Regions from separate parts of the Pseudomonas sp. N-1-13 genome, predicted to be linked through region 1. Evidence: predicted binding sites of a transcription regulator. Region 1 holds the regulator's gene; each other region holds the start of a gene.
What was found. The regulator FliA, encoded in region 1, starts transcription of late flagellar genes. The targets are predictions, from matches to a motif close to CTAAAGTTTNNNNNNNNNNNGCCGNTAA.

Region 1 (3,780 bases):
CTCAAGTACGGCGCCCAGAGCATCGCCCTGGTGAGCATGGACAGTTTCCGTATCGGTGCCCAGGAACAACTCAAGACCTTGGGCCGGATCCTCAATGTGTCGGTGACCCATGTGGATCCGGGCCAGTCCCTGGCCCAGGCGCTGGAACCGCTGCTGCGCAAGCGCGTCGTGCTGATCGATACCGCCGGCCTGCAAGCCAGCGATCCGGCCCTGCGCATGCAGCTTGAAAGCCTGGCCGGGCGTGGGATCCGGTCAAAAAATTATCTCGTGTTGGCAACCACCAGCCAGAAACAGGTTCTAACCGCCGCATACCACAGCTACAAACGCTGCGGGCTGGCCGGCTGCATCCTGACTAAGCTGGACGAAACGGCAAGCCTGGGCGAGGTGTTGAGCCTGGCGATCGGTCATGATTTACCGGTGGCCTACCTGACCGACGGGCCGCGGATCCCGGATGATTTGCATCTGCCGCGCCGTCATCAACTGGTCAGTCGTGCCGTGAGTGTGCAAATGCAGGAAGAACCCAGCGAAGAAGCCATGGCTGATATGTTCGCTGATATCTACCACAGCCCGACCAAGCAGGTCGGCTGAGGTAATCATGAATATTTTTTGTACCTACATCGATGGTCTGCCATGCATTGTTCCTTCATGCGAGCGCGCAGCCAGTAATGTGGCCTCCGTCTAAGTAAGACAAGGTAAAGAACGAACATGGGCAGCATGCATCCCGTACAGGTGATCGCGGTGACCGGCGGCAAAGGTGGCGTCGGCAAGACTAACGTGTCAGTGAACTTGTCCCTGGCTCTGGCAGAGCTTGGCCGACGGGTCATGCTGCTGGACGCCGACCTGGGCCTGGCGAACGTCGACGTGCTGCTGGGGCTCACGCCCAAGCGCACGCTGGCGGACGTGATAGAGGGCCGCTGCGAACTGCGCGACGTGCTGCTGCAAGGGCCGGGCGGGATTCGCATCGTGCCGGCTGCCTCGGGCACCCAGAGCATGGTTCACCTGACCCCGGCTCAACACGCCGGCCTGATCCAGGCCTTCAGCGACATCGGTGACAACCTCGATGTGCTGGTGATCGACACCGCTGCCGGTATCGGTGATTCGGTCGTCAGTTTCGTACGCGCTGCCCAGGAAGTCTTGCTGGTGGTCTGCGACGAACCGACGTCCATCACCGACGCCTATGCCCTGATCAAGTTATTGAACCGTGACTACGGCATGAACCGCTTCCGCGTCCTGGCCAACATGGCCCAGAGCCCGCAGGAAGGTCGCAACCTGTTCGCCAAGTTGACAAAGGTCACGGATCGTTTCCTGGACGTCGCCCTACAATACGTCGGCGCTGTGCCCTACGACGAAAGCGTACGCAAGGCCGTCCAGAAGCAACGTGCGGTTTATGAAGCCTTTCCCCGTTCCAAATGCGCACTGGCGTTCAAGGCTATTGCCCAGAAGGTTGATACCTGGCCACTGCCAGCCAACCCTCGCGGGCATCTGGAGTTTTTCGTCGAGCGTCTCGTGCAACAAACAGCAGGGCCCGTGTTATGACAGCCAGCGGTTACAACCATCTCTACAAGAAATCGGCACGGGACGCCCAGTACGAATTGATTGAGCGATACGCGCCTCTGGTCAAGCGTATCGCCTATCACTTGCTGGCGCGGTTGCCGGCCAGTGTCCAGGTTGAAGACCTGATCCAGGCGGGCATGATCGGCCTGCTCGAAGTGTCGAACAAATACGACGCGAGCAAGGGCGCCAGTTTCGAGACCTATGCCGGTATTCGCATTCGCGGGGCGATGCTCGATGAAGTCCGTAAGGGTGATTGGGCGCCGCGTTCGGTGCATCGCAATACCCGCATGGTCAGTGACGCCATTCGCGCCATTGAAGCTAAAACCGGGCGTGACGCTAAAGATCACGAGGTTGCGGCCGAACTCCAATTGAGTCTCGATGATTATTACGGGATTTTGAACGATACCTTGGGCAGTCGCCTGTTCAGTTTCGACGACCTGCTGCAGGACGGCGAACACGAAGGGCTGCACGAGGACGGCGCGAGTGCTCACATGGAGCCATCGCGTGACCTGGAAGATGAGCGTTTCCAGAGCGCGCTGGCGGATGCGATTGCCAATTTGCCGGAGCGTGAGCGACTGGTCTTGGCGCTGTACTACGACGAAGAGCTGAACCTCAAGGAAATCGGTGAGGTCCTGGGTGTCAGCGAATCGCGGGTCAGCCAGTTACACAGCCAGTGCGCGGCCCGTTTGCGGGGGCGTTTGGGGGAGTGGCGAGCGCGCTGACAGCAGTGTGGGGACACTGCGAACGAGGCTGGCCTGGCATGTGCTGAGCCAGTCTTTCTCTGTTGTCCTCCAGACCGTTGTCGAGTGTTGTGCCGGATTGATTGAAATGGCGCGTTCAGGTGCTGGGCGCGTTTAAGACTGCTTGGAGGTCGAATTGGACAAGAACATGAAAATCCTCATCGTTGATGACTTCTCAACGATGCGGCGGATCATAAAAAACCTGTTGCGTGACCTTGGGTTCACCAACACGGTCGAGGCCGACGATGGCACCACTGCCATTCCGGTTCTCAACAGCGGAAGCATCGACTTTCTGGTGACTGACTGGAACATGCCCGGCATGACCGGTATCGACTTGCTGCGCCATGTGCGCGCCGACGAAAAACTCAAGCACCTTCCGGTGCTGATGGTCACTGCCGAAGCCAAGCGCGAGCAGATCATCGAAGCGGCCCAGGCCGGTGTGAACGGCTACGTGGTCAAACCCTTCACGGCCCAGGCGTTGAAAGAGAAGATCGAAAAAATCTTCGAACGCATCGGTTAACGGCGCCACGGGGGAGCTATGGATAACGAATCTTCAATGGGTGATTTCGAATCGACCCTGAAAAAACATGCCCGCGAACTGGTCGACAGCCTTGAGAAAGGCCGCTTTGGCGATGCGGTTCAAATGATCCATGAGCTCAACCAGACCCGTGACCGCGGTCTGTATCAGGAAGTGGGCAAGCTCACGCGTGAACTGCACAGCGCGATTGTCAATTTTCAGATCGATCCGAACATGCCGCAGGCCGAGGAGGTCTCGCAGATCACCGACGCGACCGAGCGTCTGGGTTATGTGGTCAAGCTGACCGAGGCCGCGGCCAACCGCACCATGGACCTGGTGGAGAACGCAACGCCGCTGGTCAATGGCCTGAGCGATGAAGCCCAGGCCTTGAGCACCGACTGGGGTCGCTTCATGCGGCGCGAAGTCGGGGCTGAAGAGTTTCGCGAGCTGGCCCGTCGGGTCGACGGTTTCCTGACGCGCAGTAGCGCCGAGAACCGCGCCGTGGCGAGCAACCTCAACGACATTCTGCTGGCTCAGGACTATCAAGACCTGACCGGCCAGGTGATCAAGCGGGTGACCCAACTGGTCACCGAAGTGGAAAGCAACCTGCTCAAACTGGTGTTGATGGCCAGCCAGGTAGACCGCTTTGCAGGCATCGAACACGACCGTGAAGCGATGCTCGCTGAAAAAGATCCACAAAAACATCTCTCTCAGGGTGAAGGTCCGCAAATTCATGCCGATAAAAGAGAAGACGTTGTGTCCGGTCAGGACGATGTGGACGATTTGCTGTCCAGCCTTGGATTTTAGGTTTTAGACCTCTAGGAGCACCCATTAATGAGCTTCGGCGCCGATGAAGAGATCCTTCAGGATTTCCTGGTTGAGGCCGGCGAGATTCTAGAGCAACTGTCCGAACAGCTGGTCGAGCTGGAAAGCCGACCTGATGATGCGGATCTGCTCAATGCAATTTTT
Region 2 (3,780 bases), 820 kb from region 1:
GTCAGTTTGCGGTGGGCGGGCTGACGGCCGGCGCACTGCTGGCGTCGTTGAGCCCCAACTATGCCCAAGCGATGCAGGTGAACTTCACCGACCCGGATATCGTGGCGCAGTACATCACTTATCCCTCTCCCAACGGTCACGGTCAGGTGCGCGGCTATCTGGTCCGGCCAGCCAAGGCTAGCGGCCCGGTGCCCGGTGTGGTGGTCGCCCATGAGAACCGTGGCTTGAACCCCTATATCGAGGACGTCGCCCGGCGTGTGGCCAAGGCCGGTTTCGTGGCGCTGGCGCCGGACGGCCTGACCTCGGTGGGCGGGTATCCGGGTAACGATGACAAGGGGCGCGAGCTTCAGCAGCAGGTTGATCCCGAGAAGCTGATGAACGATTTTTTCGCTGCTGTTGAGTTTCTGATGAAACACGACGCCATTGGCGGCAAGAAAGTCGGCATCACCGGTTTCTGCTACGGCGGCGGGGTGGCCAATGCCGCCGCCGTGGCGTATCCCGAGCTCGGCGCGGCGGTGCCATTCTACGGGCGCGGGCCCAAACCTGAGGACGTGCCGCGAATCAAAGCACCGTTGCTGATCCACTACGCCGAACTCGACACCCGCATCAACGAAGGCTGGCCGGCCTATGAAGCAGCGCTCAAGGCCGGGAAGAAGACCTATCAGGCCTATATCTATCCGGGCGTCAACCATGGCTTCCACAACGACTCGACCCCGCGCTATGACGAAGCGGCTGCCGAACTGGCGTGGGGGCGCACCCTTGAATGGTTCAAGCGTTACCTGGGGTGAGCGCCACGTCGCGGCTCAGTAGCGAATCATCACGGACTTGAGTTCCGTGTAGTCGTCGATGAAGGCGCTGCCGAACTCCCGGCCCATCCCCGAAGACTTGCTGCCGCCAAAGGGCACGGCCGGGTCGAGCAGGGTGTGCATGTTCACCCATACGGTGCCGGCTTCGATGGCGGGCACCATGCGCAGGGCCTTGCCCAGGTCATTGGTCCAGAGGCTGGCACTCAGGCCGAACGGCGTGTCGTTCATCAGCTCCAGCAGTTCTTCTTCACTGTCGTAAGGCAAGAACGTGGCGATCGGGCCGAAGGTCTCTTCGTGAAGCAAGGTATCGCTGCGACTGTTGGCAAGGATGATGGTCGGCTCGACATAACAGCCCGGTCCGTCGATCAACTTGCCGCCGTGAATGATGGTGTTGTCTTGTGCCCGGGCTTTGGCAAAGAACTCGCCGAGTTTGCGCTGATGCTGGCGGTTGGTGACCGGGCCGAACTCGGTGGCTTCGTCCAGGGGCGAGCCGATATTGAGTTTGCTCAGGCGCTGGGCCAGTTTGTCCATGATCGGTTCAAGCTGCGAACGATGGACAAAGAACCGCTCGGCCGCCGCGCAGATTTGCCCTGAGTGCAGAAAACCCGCTTCGATGATGCCGTTGACCGCCACGTCCGCCGCCACGTCCGGCAGAAAACCCGCCGCATTCTTGCCGCCCAGTTCCAGTGTGGCACGGGTCAGCCCGGCGCCCATGGCGCTCTGGCCGACGGCGAGGCCGGTTGGCACGGAACCGGTGAACGAAACCTTGTTTGTGCCAGGGTGCTCGATCAACCCTTTGCCTACTTGACCACCGCCGGTCACCACGTTGAGGGCACCCGGTGGCAGGCCCGCGTCCATGGCCAGTTCGGCGATGCGCAGGATGGTCAGCGGCGTGAACTCGCTGGGTTTGATGATGATGCTGCAGCCGGTCACCAGTGCCGAGGCGAGTTTCCAGATGGCAATCATGGTGGAGAAGTTCCACGGCACGATGCCGACCACCACGCCCACCGGTTCGCGCAGCGTGAACGCGGTGTAGCGTTCACCGGCGAAGGAGGGCAGCGACGGGGTGATGGTCTGGCCGCTGATCTTGGTGGCCCAGCCGGCGTAATAACGCAAAAAATGCGCGGCCTGGTCGACCTCGAAAGCGCGGGATATCTGGATGATCTTGCCCGACTGGCAGGTTTCGATCTGCGCCAGTTCTTCGCGATGGCGCTCCAGTAGGTCCGCCAGCTTGAGCAGCACGTGACCGCGCACGGCCGGTGCCGCCGCAGACCACTGTTTGAATCCGCGCCGCGCCGACTCCACCGCCGCATCGATATCGCCTGGCGAGGCTTCGCTGACCTGTGCGATGACCTGGCCGGTGGCGGGGTTGACGACGTCCAGCGTCTGCGCGCTTTGGCTTTGGACATAACGACCGTCGATGAACAGCGCGTGGTGTCGGGCGAGAAAAGCTTCGACCTGAGGTAGCAGGGCAATATCGCTCATGAGGGTTTCCTGATCGCGGGCAAGGGAAAGTCTGGAGGTTAATCCCTGGGGGCCGATGCGGCTTGACTGTGCCTGCCGCGGGGTATGTCTGTGGCTGCCAGTTTCCGGGAGGGGCTGGCAGCCAGGAGCAAAAGCCATTGCAGCCATGTACAAGCCAGCGCGACCGGTTTGCGTTCAGATCAGTGTTTCGACTGACGGGCAAAGGGGCGGGCGATGTTTCTCCAGACCAACAAACAGAAGCTGGCGTTGATCGCGCAAATACAACGCGCATTGGCCGGAGAGGGCGGCGACGCCCCGATGCTGGAGGTGTATCCGTCACTGCGGGACTGTCTTGAGCAACACGCACGGCAGATGACGCAGGCAAGCGAAGACCTGCACAATGCCCAGGCACAGGTGAGCGAGCAGAGCGCGCGAGGCCGGCAACGTGAGCATGAACTTGAGGTGACTCGCCAGCAGTTGGAACAGGCCCTGGAGCGCGAGCATCGGCTTGAAGCACGCCTGGATGAACACCGCCAGCAGTTGCAGCAACTCCAGCAGCAAGCGCACATCTGGGAGCTGCTGCAATCGACCCTGACCGAAGGCTGCTGGGACATCACGGTGGCCAATGGCGATCTGCAGCACCCCGCCAGCGCCATGCGTTTTTCCGGTCAGTTCCGCTCGCTGCTGGGCTACACCGCCGATGAGTTACCCGATGGCTGGGATGCCCAGGTCAGCATCACCCACCCTGACGACCTGCCAAAGATCATGGCGATTTTCGAGCGGGAAATCCTTGGCTCCCAGGGCAGCGGCGAGTACGTATTCGAGTACCGGATGCGCCATAAGAGCCGGGATTACATCTGGTGTCGCGAGCGTGGTCGGGCGTTACGGGATTCGCACGCACGCCTGGTTCGGGTCATCGGTGCGGTGCGCGATATCAGCGATGAACGCTCGGCCCAATCTACCCACCAGCGCATGCTGGAGCAGAACCAAGTGACCTACGCCCAGATTGCCACCGTGGTGGGGGTGATCAAGGGCATCGCCGAGCAGACCAATCTGCTGGCCTTGAACGCCGCCATTGAAGCGGCCAGGGCGGGCGAGGTCGGGCGCGGTTTTTCCGTGGTGGCCGATGAGGTGCGCAAACTGGCAGAAAGCACTCGTCAGGCGACCCATCAGATCCAGACCATGTTGCATCAGCACAAACAATAATCCGCCCGGGAGCTGCCTTCGGGGCAGCTCCCGGTTGCTTCAGAATGGAACCGCTACCACCAGTTGGCTGTAGACATTGGTGCCGTTGCCATTCACTTGATTGCCGCCGTTGCTCGCGTCCTTTTCCGGCTTGTACAGACCCACCAGTGGCGTGACGATCAGGTGTTCGTTCACGGCCCATTCCACATACAGGTCCAGCTCCCGTCCATCGAGATTCAGCGCGTCGCGGGTGTGCAGGGTCTTGTAGTCGAAGAATAGCGCGCCGATAGTCACTGCCTCTGTTGGCTTGAGCTTGAGCCCCAGG
Region 3 (3,780 bases), 960 kb from region 1:
GGCTGAGGTCCGTTGCAGGTTGTCCAGGCTTGTCGCCATGGCGCCGGTCGCCTGGGTGACTTCGCCGATCATATTTTGCAGGTAAACGATGAAGCCGTTGACCGAATGACCGATCGCCCCCAGTTCATCCTCGGCGCGGATGGTGATGCGCCGGGTCAGGTCGGCATCGCCGGTGGACAGCGCATCGATGTTGCTCTTGAGTGTCTTCATGCGGTTGGTCAACTGACGGATCGCGTACAACTGCATCAACACCAGCAGGATCACCATCGGGATCTGCAGCAGGCTTAACGTGCTCAGTACATCGTCGCGCTGGGCGGTGATCAGGCGGGTTGGCAAGGCGGTAGCCAGGAACCACGGCGAACCTTCGATAGGCCGCATGAAAAAGGTACTGGCCTCACCCTTGTTATCAAATTCGACCCGCTGCAACGGCTGGTCTCGTTGGGCCAGGCCGGCCTTGACCTGTGCGGCGAAGGGCGAGGTTGCCGCCAGTTCGCTGATGTTCTTCAGCACGATGGGGCCGCTGATGCGCGAACTGTTGCTGATGATCTTGCCATCGCCTTCCACGATCAGCATCTCGGCGCTCAGCTCGGCTTCCTTGCGTGCCACCAGCTCATTGAAGAAGCCCAGGGTCACGTCGATGGTGGAAACGCCATAAGGCGCGCCGTTCTTCTGGATGGACATGGCGCAGTTGGTCCGCGGCTCAGCGCTGGCGTCGTCTTTATAGGCGGCGGCCCAGGCGCACTTGCCGGCGGGTGTGGCCATGCCGCCCTTGTGCCAGGGTTGATCGTAATAATTCGGCGCCGCGTCGCTGTTCCAGAAGGTATTGACCACCAGTTTGCCCGACGCGTCGCGGTGCCAGAACGTGCTGAATTTGCTACGCCCTTCGGCCCGCTGATTAGGCAGCGGCCAGATCCCGCCACCAAAGACTTTCAGCTCGCCGTACTGATCCACCAAGCCAGGCAGGACCCTGTCTATGGCATCGCTGTCGAGCAGCGGGATGGTCTGGGTGATGCTGCGTTGCTGCGCCTGAACCTTGTTCAATTCCCCCTGGATCTGCTCGGCCACTTCGCTGATGCGATTAAGCGCCACTTGCTCTTCGGTGTGGCGCAGTTTGGGCGCGACGAGATAGCTGATACCCACGACGGTCAGGATGGACAACAACAGGATGAATGAAATCAGGAACAGCGTGTAGCGCGCCTGAATGGTGCGAAATGCGGGCATGTGGGAATCCTTGCTCGAAGGCGTCTTTCGGGAGCTGGCACAATGGCCTGACTTATTTTTATCGGCCCGTCGCTGGACAGCTTGAGGGGTGCCCACATAGCAAACATTACCGCTGATCGGGAAAGATCGCAGCGTGAACGCCGCGATCTTCCAGCATTTCAGCGCGACTTTTTTGCGTGGCCACAGCGCCGAATACTCCGTTTTACGCCGCCGAACCTGCCTGGGCGCTCCTCCAGATGTGCCCTTGGGCTTGCACTTGTTCGTGGAGCCGTTGCATCGGCTCCGAATGCAAGGTGAGCGGGCGATCCAGGGCGCCACGGTGAAACAGCGCCTGCCAGCCGGGGTCGCCTTCAGCAGGCATGATCCCGGTGAAGATGAATCCGGCGTCCATCAATCGTTGGTAATCGTCGGCAAATTGCTGACGCAGTCCGAGTCGCACTGAAAGTGACCAATGGGCCGGCAAGCGCAGCAGTTGCCCGGCCAGGCGAAGGCCTATGTACCCGGCCACAATGTCGATTCTTCCAGGCAGCTGTCGGATTTGAAAAGGCTGTACCGAAGGCAAGGGCGCCTCGAGCGAGGTACCAAACAGCGATGCCAAGGGTTGCGTCAGCCATTGGCATGCCGCGGGCCATTTGAGGTGCGGCAGCGGGCGGCGATGGCCGCTGACCACTTGGCTGCCGACCACGATGGTTTCGGCGTGGACCGTGGCGAAAGGTGAGGGCACATGGTCAGGCAGCAGCCCGGTGTCATGGAACCCCAGGCGTTGTGCCAGACGCTGGCTGTAGCAATGGCTGGTGACTTGCTTGATCGACAGCCTGGCAAGTCCGAGGTCCTGGCAGCTGTCGAGTAATTGCTGCCCCAGGCGCGTCGCAATCTGGCCGCCCTGCACCGCGGGGTCCACCGCGATCAGGGCCAGTTCCGCGTCTTCACCATCGGCCGTCTGCCGACACAATGCGGCATGACCGACCACGCGCTCATCCTCCACGGCGACCATGGAGTGCCAACGGTTCAGCAGGTTGTGCAGGCCAATCATGTGTGGCAGGTAGACGTCTGGTGAGACGTAGTGATCGCCGTAAACCCGGCGGAACAATTCGCTGGTTCCGACGCCATCCGTGGGCCTGAACGCTCGGATGACCACGCTGCTCATCCGGCGTGCCTCGCTGTCAACGGAGCATAGGTGCGGCGGTCGATGATCGACAGGTGCTTGCCAGAGCGTGGATGGCGTTCCAACGCTTGCAGGCCGCAGGCCTGGACGTGCAGGTCGAGTTGGTCGATACCCGGATACTGTTTGGTCAAGGCAGCTTTCAATGTGTTGGAGAGTGACTGGCAAGCCTGGGTTTGCCCTCCAGGCACCCATTTGAGCAACACGCGGTCGTTGTTCTGTGCGTGCTCGATGATCAATTGCCACTGAAGGTCACCGCCAATGCTGCGGATGATGTCGCTGATTTCCTGCGAAAACAGTGAGAAAACGCCTACCCGCACTCGCTGGCTTTTCGCGCTGCGGCCCTGAAGCGCGAACTTGCGTCGCGGGGTGCCAACCGGCTCGCGCCAGCACGCTCGGTCGCCCACTGGATACCGCACGATGGGCATCAGGGTTCGGGTGAGGTTGGTCACCACCAGATTGCCGGGCCGATCGCACGCCTGGATGACCTCACCGCTCAGTTCATCGATGATCTCCACCCGTATCTGTTCGCCGAATACGCGGTGCTCGCCCAGGTTGCAGTCCGGTGCGCTGGCGCCCACCAGCCCGGCGTCGACGCTGGCATAGCCGATGGAGGCGAAGCGTGCCTGTGGGAAGGCGCGCTGCAACGCAGGCAACTGGCTGTCGAACAGATTTTCTCCGCCGAACAGCACGGTGGTGATGCCGGGCAGCGTTCGCCCCTGTTGATCCAAATGGTCGGCAAACGCCAGCAGGTGCGCAGGCACGCCGGCCAGCACATTGATGCGGTGGCCGGTCACCGCCTCGGTCAGCACGTCGAGATCCACCGCCCCGGTGAACGGGAATTCGGTGATGGCTACATCGACTTTGCCAAGGGCGCCATGAATGAACAGGAAACTGGCGTACAGGTCTCCGGAAAAGAACAGGTTGGCGATTCGATCACCAGCCCTCAGTTGTGCTGCCAGGCTCTGACCGAAGCATTCGAGCATCCGCTGCCATTCAGCGTGGGTGTACACAGACAGCTTTCCCTGACTGGTCGTGCCACCGGTTTTGTAGATCAGTGCGTCTTCGACTTTGCCGGTCAGTACGTCCCAATGGTCCAGGTCATGACTGCCGGCCCAATAGTCGGCGACGTCGACAATGGGGACATCCTCCAGAGCGCAATTCTGCGCGGGTAAATGCCGTAAAGACTTGCGGTAGAACGTTGAATGCGTACGAATATGGGCGAGCCATTGTTCGAATGGTAAAGAGGTGCTCATCAGGGTTCTCTCGGACTCTAACGTCCGCTTATTCAATTACACGGGAAAACAATCAAGCGGTGATTCTGCGATCAATCACCAGCGGTACTTTGCCGCTGTGTTTGTTATGTTCGAAACTTGTCGCCGGACAGGATTGCACGT
Region 4 (3,780 bases), 1.3 Mb from region 1:
TGGCCTTCGCCTACTTCTTCGTATTCCCGTTGATCTTCAAGTTCTTTGCCGCCGCCACTCCCGCGGGCGTGGAAATGATGACCGACATCACCAGCTACCTGGATTTCGTCATGACGCTGTTCTTCGCCTTCGGCGTGGCGTTCGAAATCCCAGTAGCCGTGGTACTGCTGGTGTGGATCGGCGTGGTCGACGTTGCGTACCTGAAGAAAATTCGTCCGTACGTGATCATCGGCTGCTTCGTGGTCGGCATGATCCTGACCCCGCCGGACATCTTCTCCCAGACCCTGCTCGCCGTGCCGATGTGGCTGCTGTTCGAGATCGGCATCCTGTTCGGCGGTCTGGTGCGCAAGCGCCGGGAAGAAGCAGACGATCAGCCGGTCGACGACCATAACGACCAGCCGCCAGCGACCCAAGCGTGAACCTGCTGCTGCTTGAAGAGGCCGACTTCATCGGGCCTGACCGCGTCGTGCTGAGCGATCGCCGCTTGACCCACATGCAGCAAGTGCACCGTAGCGCCGTCGGTGACAGCCTGCGGGTCGGGCGTATCGGCGGGTTGATGGGCACGGCCCAGGTGCTGCGCCTGGAAGCCCATGAAGCCGAACTGCAAGTGACACTCGACCAACCTGCGCCGGTCAAGCTGCCACTGACACTGGTGCTGGCCCTGCCTCGACCGAAAATGCTCCGGCGAGTGCTCCAGACCATCGCCAGCATGGGCGTGCCGCGCGTGGTACTGGTCAACAGTTACCGCGTGGAAAAGAGCTTCTGGCAGACCCCGTTCCTGGAGCCCGAGGCCATTCGCGAACAACTGATCCTTGGCCTGGAGCAGGCGCGCGACAGCGTGCTGCCGGAGATCATCATCGAAAAGCGCTTCAAGCCCTTCGTTGAAGACCGCCTGCCGGCCATGGCGAACGGCACCTGCGGTCTGGTCGGCCATCCGGGGAACTACCCCCCCTGCCCTCGCGCGCTGGACGAACCCGTGACCCTGGCCATCGGCCCCGAAGGCGGCTGGATTCCTTACGAAATCGACCTGCTGGCCAAGGCCGGACTGCAACCGGTACAACTGGGCGAACGCATCCTGCGCGTCGAAACCGCCGTTACCGCGCTGCTCGCACGGTTGTTCTGACCCCCTGCCGCTTGCCCGTTTTTTGTGGCGAGCGCCAGGATTCTCAGTTCATTTCTACAGATCCCTCCCGCCCCGCCGATACAGCTCCCATAAAACCAATTCAGTGCAGCAAGGGAGAAATCAGCATGTTCCGAATGCTTACCCAGAGTCTGGGAAACGTAAGCGTCAATCGCAAACTCGGCTTCGGCTTCGGTCTGGTGCTATTTCTAACCTTGATGATCGCTTTCACCGGTTGGAGCGGCCTGGGCAATGTCATTAGCCGTGGCGACAAGCTGGGCTACATTTCCAGCCTGAACGAGTTGAGCAAGGACCTGCGCCTGGCACGCCTGGACTACTACACCACGCGGGGTGAAAACGGTCCGCAGGAAGTCAACGATCTGCTTGCCAAACTCGAGACCGGCCTGACCGCAGCCCGCCAGATGATCGAGCAGCCGGCCGACGTGGCGCTGATCGACAAACAACTGGCCGCTGTGGCCGAGTACAAAAGCGCCTTCGCCGAGATGGCCAGCGCCACCGTCAGTCGCGAAGATGCCCGCAGCAAACTCGGCGCCAGCGCCGACAACGCCGTGGCCCGCGTCGCCGAGGTTGAAAAAGCCACGCTGCAAAGCGAGAACGTCGCCCAATTCAACAGCGTGGTATCCCTGAGCAAGGCGATCCAGCAAGCGCGTTATCAGGTTCGCGGCTACACCTACAGCGGTAAGAACGAAGCCCAGCAACCGGCCCTTGACGCCATTACCGATGCCCTCAAACTTCTCGCACGCCTACCGGCGCAGTTGCCTGAGGAGCACTCCGCCAACCTGCAGCAAGCCAGCGATTCGATCAACGCCTACCGTGCGGCGGTCAGTCAGTTTCGCGATTCCCAGCTTGATACCGCCGCGGCGCTCAAGCGCATGACCGAGCAAGGCGAAGTATTGCTTGAGTCCAGCAAAAGCCTGACCGTGTCCCAGACCGCCGTGCGCGACCAGGACGCCGCCCAGGCCAAGACCGTCCTGGTATCGGCTGCCGTGCTGGCCATGTTGTTCGGCGTGATCGCAGCATTGGTCATCACCCGGCAGATCGTCGGCCCGCTGGACCAGACCCTCAAAGTCGCCGAGCGCATTGCCGCGGGCGACCTGACCCACAACCTCACCTCCGAGCGCCGCGACGAACTCGGTCAATTGCAGCGCGCCATGCAGAGCATGACCGTGGGCCTGCGGCAGTTGATCGGCGGCATCAGCGACGGCGTTACACAAATCGCCAGCGCCGCCGAACAACTCTCGGCCGTGACCGAGCAGACCAGCGCCGGGGTCAACAGCCAGAAAGTGGAAACCGACCAGGTCGCCACCGCCATGCACGAAATGACCGCCACGGTGCAGGAAGTGGCGCGCAATGCCGAGGAAGCTTCCGAAGCGGCCGTCGCGGCTGACCAGCAGGCACGCGAGGGTGAAAAAGTGGTCGGCGAAGCCATCGCCCAGATCGAACGCCTGGCCCTCGAAGTGGGTAACTCCACCACAGCCATGGGCGACCTCAAGCGCGAAAGCGACAAAATCGGCAGCGTGCTGGACGTGATCAAGTCCGTAGCCCAGCAAACCAACCTGCTGGCCCTCAACGCGGCCATCGAAGCGGCCCGTGCGGGCGAAGCCGGACGTGGTTTCGCGGTGGTGGCTGACGAGGTCCGCAGCCTGGCCCAGCGCACCCAGAAGTCCACAGAAGAAATCGAAGAACTGATCGTCGGCCTGCAGTCAGGCACCGAGCAGGTCGCGACCATCATGGACAACAGCCGCAGCCTGACCGACAACAGCGTCGAACTGACCCGCCGCGCCGGTGGATCCCTGGAAAACATCACCCGCACGGTCTCGGCCATTCAGTCGATGAACCAGCAGATCGCCGCTGCGGCCGAGCAGCAGAGTGCCGTGGCCGAGGAGATCAACCGCAGCGTGCTGAATGTGCGCGATGTGTCGGAGCAAACTGCGTCGTCCAGTGAAGAGACGGCCGCTTCGAGCGCTGAATTGGCCCGGTTGGGGGTTCATTTGCAGACGTTGGTGGGGCGGTTCAGGGTTTGATGACTTGGGACTGCTTACTTGAGTTTTGTGTGTATATCCGTTGCTGCGGTAACGGCGGCAATGGATATGTACTCAGTCAACAAAACCCTGGCCGGCTATCAGCCCGACTTCGCGAGCAAGCCCGCCCCCACAGGTACCGTGTCTGACCTAGTTTTTTGCCAACCCCGAGGCAACGACCAACTCTTCCAGGGCCAACAAATCCGGCACCTTCGCCACATGCTCGCCCACTTGTACCGCCGCCTGTTCCAGCCCACACAGCGGTACATCGACGTAGCTCAGCTGGGTGTCGAGTTTGTAGGAACGCGGGATACCCTGGACCAGCAGCGCAATGAACCGCAACTCCGGGCGCCCGCCCAGTGCATTGAGCACGACGATGCGCGCACGCTCGCCGATCACGGTTTTCTGGCCGCAGGCCGACTCGAAACTCAGCAACGGGATTTGCCGTTCGCGCCAGCTCACCCAACCCAGGAACCACGGCGGAGTGTCCATATCGAACGCGCTGCTCTGGTAGTCGATCAGCTCGGCCACGGCCACGTTGGGTAAAATCAGGTGCCGGTCGGCCAGGGGTAGCAGCAGCCCAGTGATGTGCCCGGTACGCGGGTGAAGGTCATGCAT

Region 2: a site for FliA is predicted at 2,323-2,350, ahead of AC3I65_RS11040 (methyl-accepting chemotaxis protein). Genes of this name have one in related genera too.
Region 3: a site for FliA is predicted at 1,280-1,307, ahead of AC3I65_RS11610 (methyl-accepting chemotaxis protein). Genes of this name have one in related genera too.
Region 4: a site for FliA is predicted at 1,178-1,205, ahead of AC3I65_RS01425 (methyl-accepting chemotaxis protein). Genes of this name have one in related genera too.

The regions. Positions count from the first base shown of each region.
Region 1 covers NZ_JBYNRI010000001.1:1,600,522-1,604,301, forward strand. The annotation lists gene flhF (flagellar biosynthesis GTPase FlhF) at 1-588, shown strand, start outside; gene fleN (flagellar synthesis regulator FleN) at 706-1,536, shown strand; gene fliA (RNA polymerase sigma factor FliA) at 1,533-2,276, shown strand; gene AC3I65_RS07370 (chemotaxis response regulator CheY) at 2,443-2,814, shown strand; gene AC3I65_RS07375 (protein phosphatase CheZ) at 2,833-3,618, shown strand; gene AC3I65_RS07380 (chemotaxis protein CheW) at 3,646-3,780, shown strand, end outside.
Region 2 covers NZ_JBYNRI010000001.1:2,422,929-2,426,708, forward strand. The annotation lists gene yghX (YghX family hydrolase) at 1-788, shown strand, start outside; gene AC3I65_RS11035 (aldehyde dehydrogenase family protein) at 804-2,291, opposite strand; gene AC3I65_RS11040 (methyl-accepting chemotaxis protein) at 2,505-3,476, shown strand; gene AC3I65_RS11045 (alginate export family protein) at 3,516-3,780, opposite strand, start outside.
Region 3 covers NZ_JBYNRI010000001.1:2,558,033-2,561,812, forward strand. The annotation lists gene AC3I65_RS11610 (methyl-accepting chemotaxis protein) at 1-1,221, opposite strand, end outside; gene AC3I65_RS11615 (GNAT family N-acetyltransferase) at 1,424-2,368, opposite strand; gene AC3I65_RS11620 (phenylacetate--CoA ligase family protein) at 2,365-3,639, opposite strand; gene AC3I65_RS11625 (acyl-CoA reductase) at 3,692-3,780, opposite strand, start outside.
Region 4 covers NZ_JBYNRI010000001.1:303,850-307,629, reverse strand. The annotation lists gene tatC (twin-arginine translocase subunit TatC) at 1-419, shown strand, start outside; gene AC3I65_RS01430 (16S rRNA (uracil(1498)-N(3))-methyltransferase) at 416-1,123, shown strand; gene AC3I65_RS01425 (methyl-accepting chemotaxis protein) at 1,258-3,165, shown strand; gene AC3I65_RS01420 (chemotaxis protein CheW) at 3,313-3,780, opposite strand; gene AC3I65_RS01415 (Hpt domain-containing protein) at 3,773-3,780, opposite strand, start outside.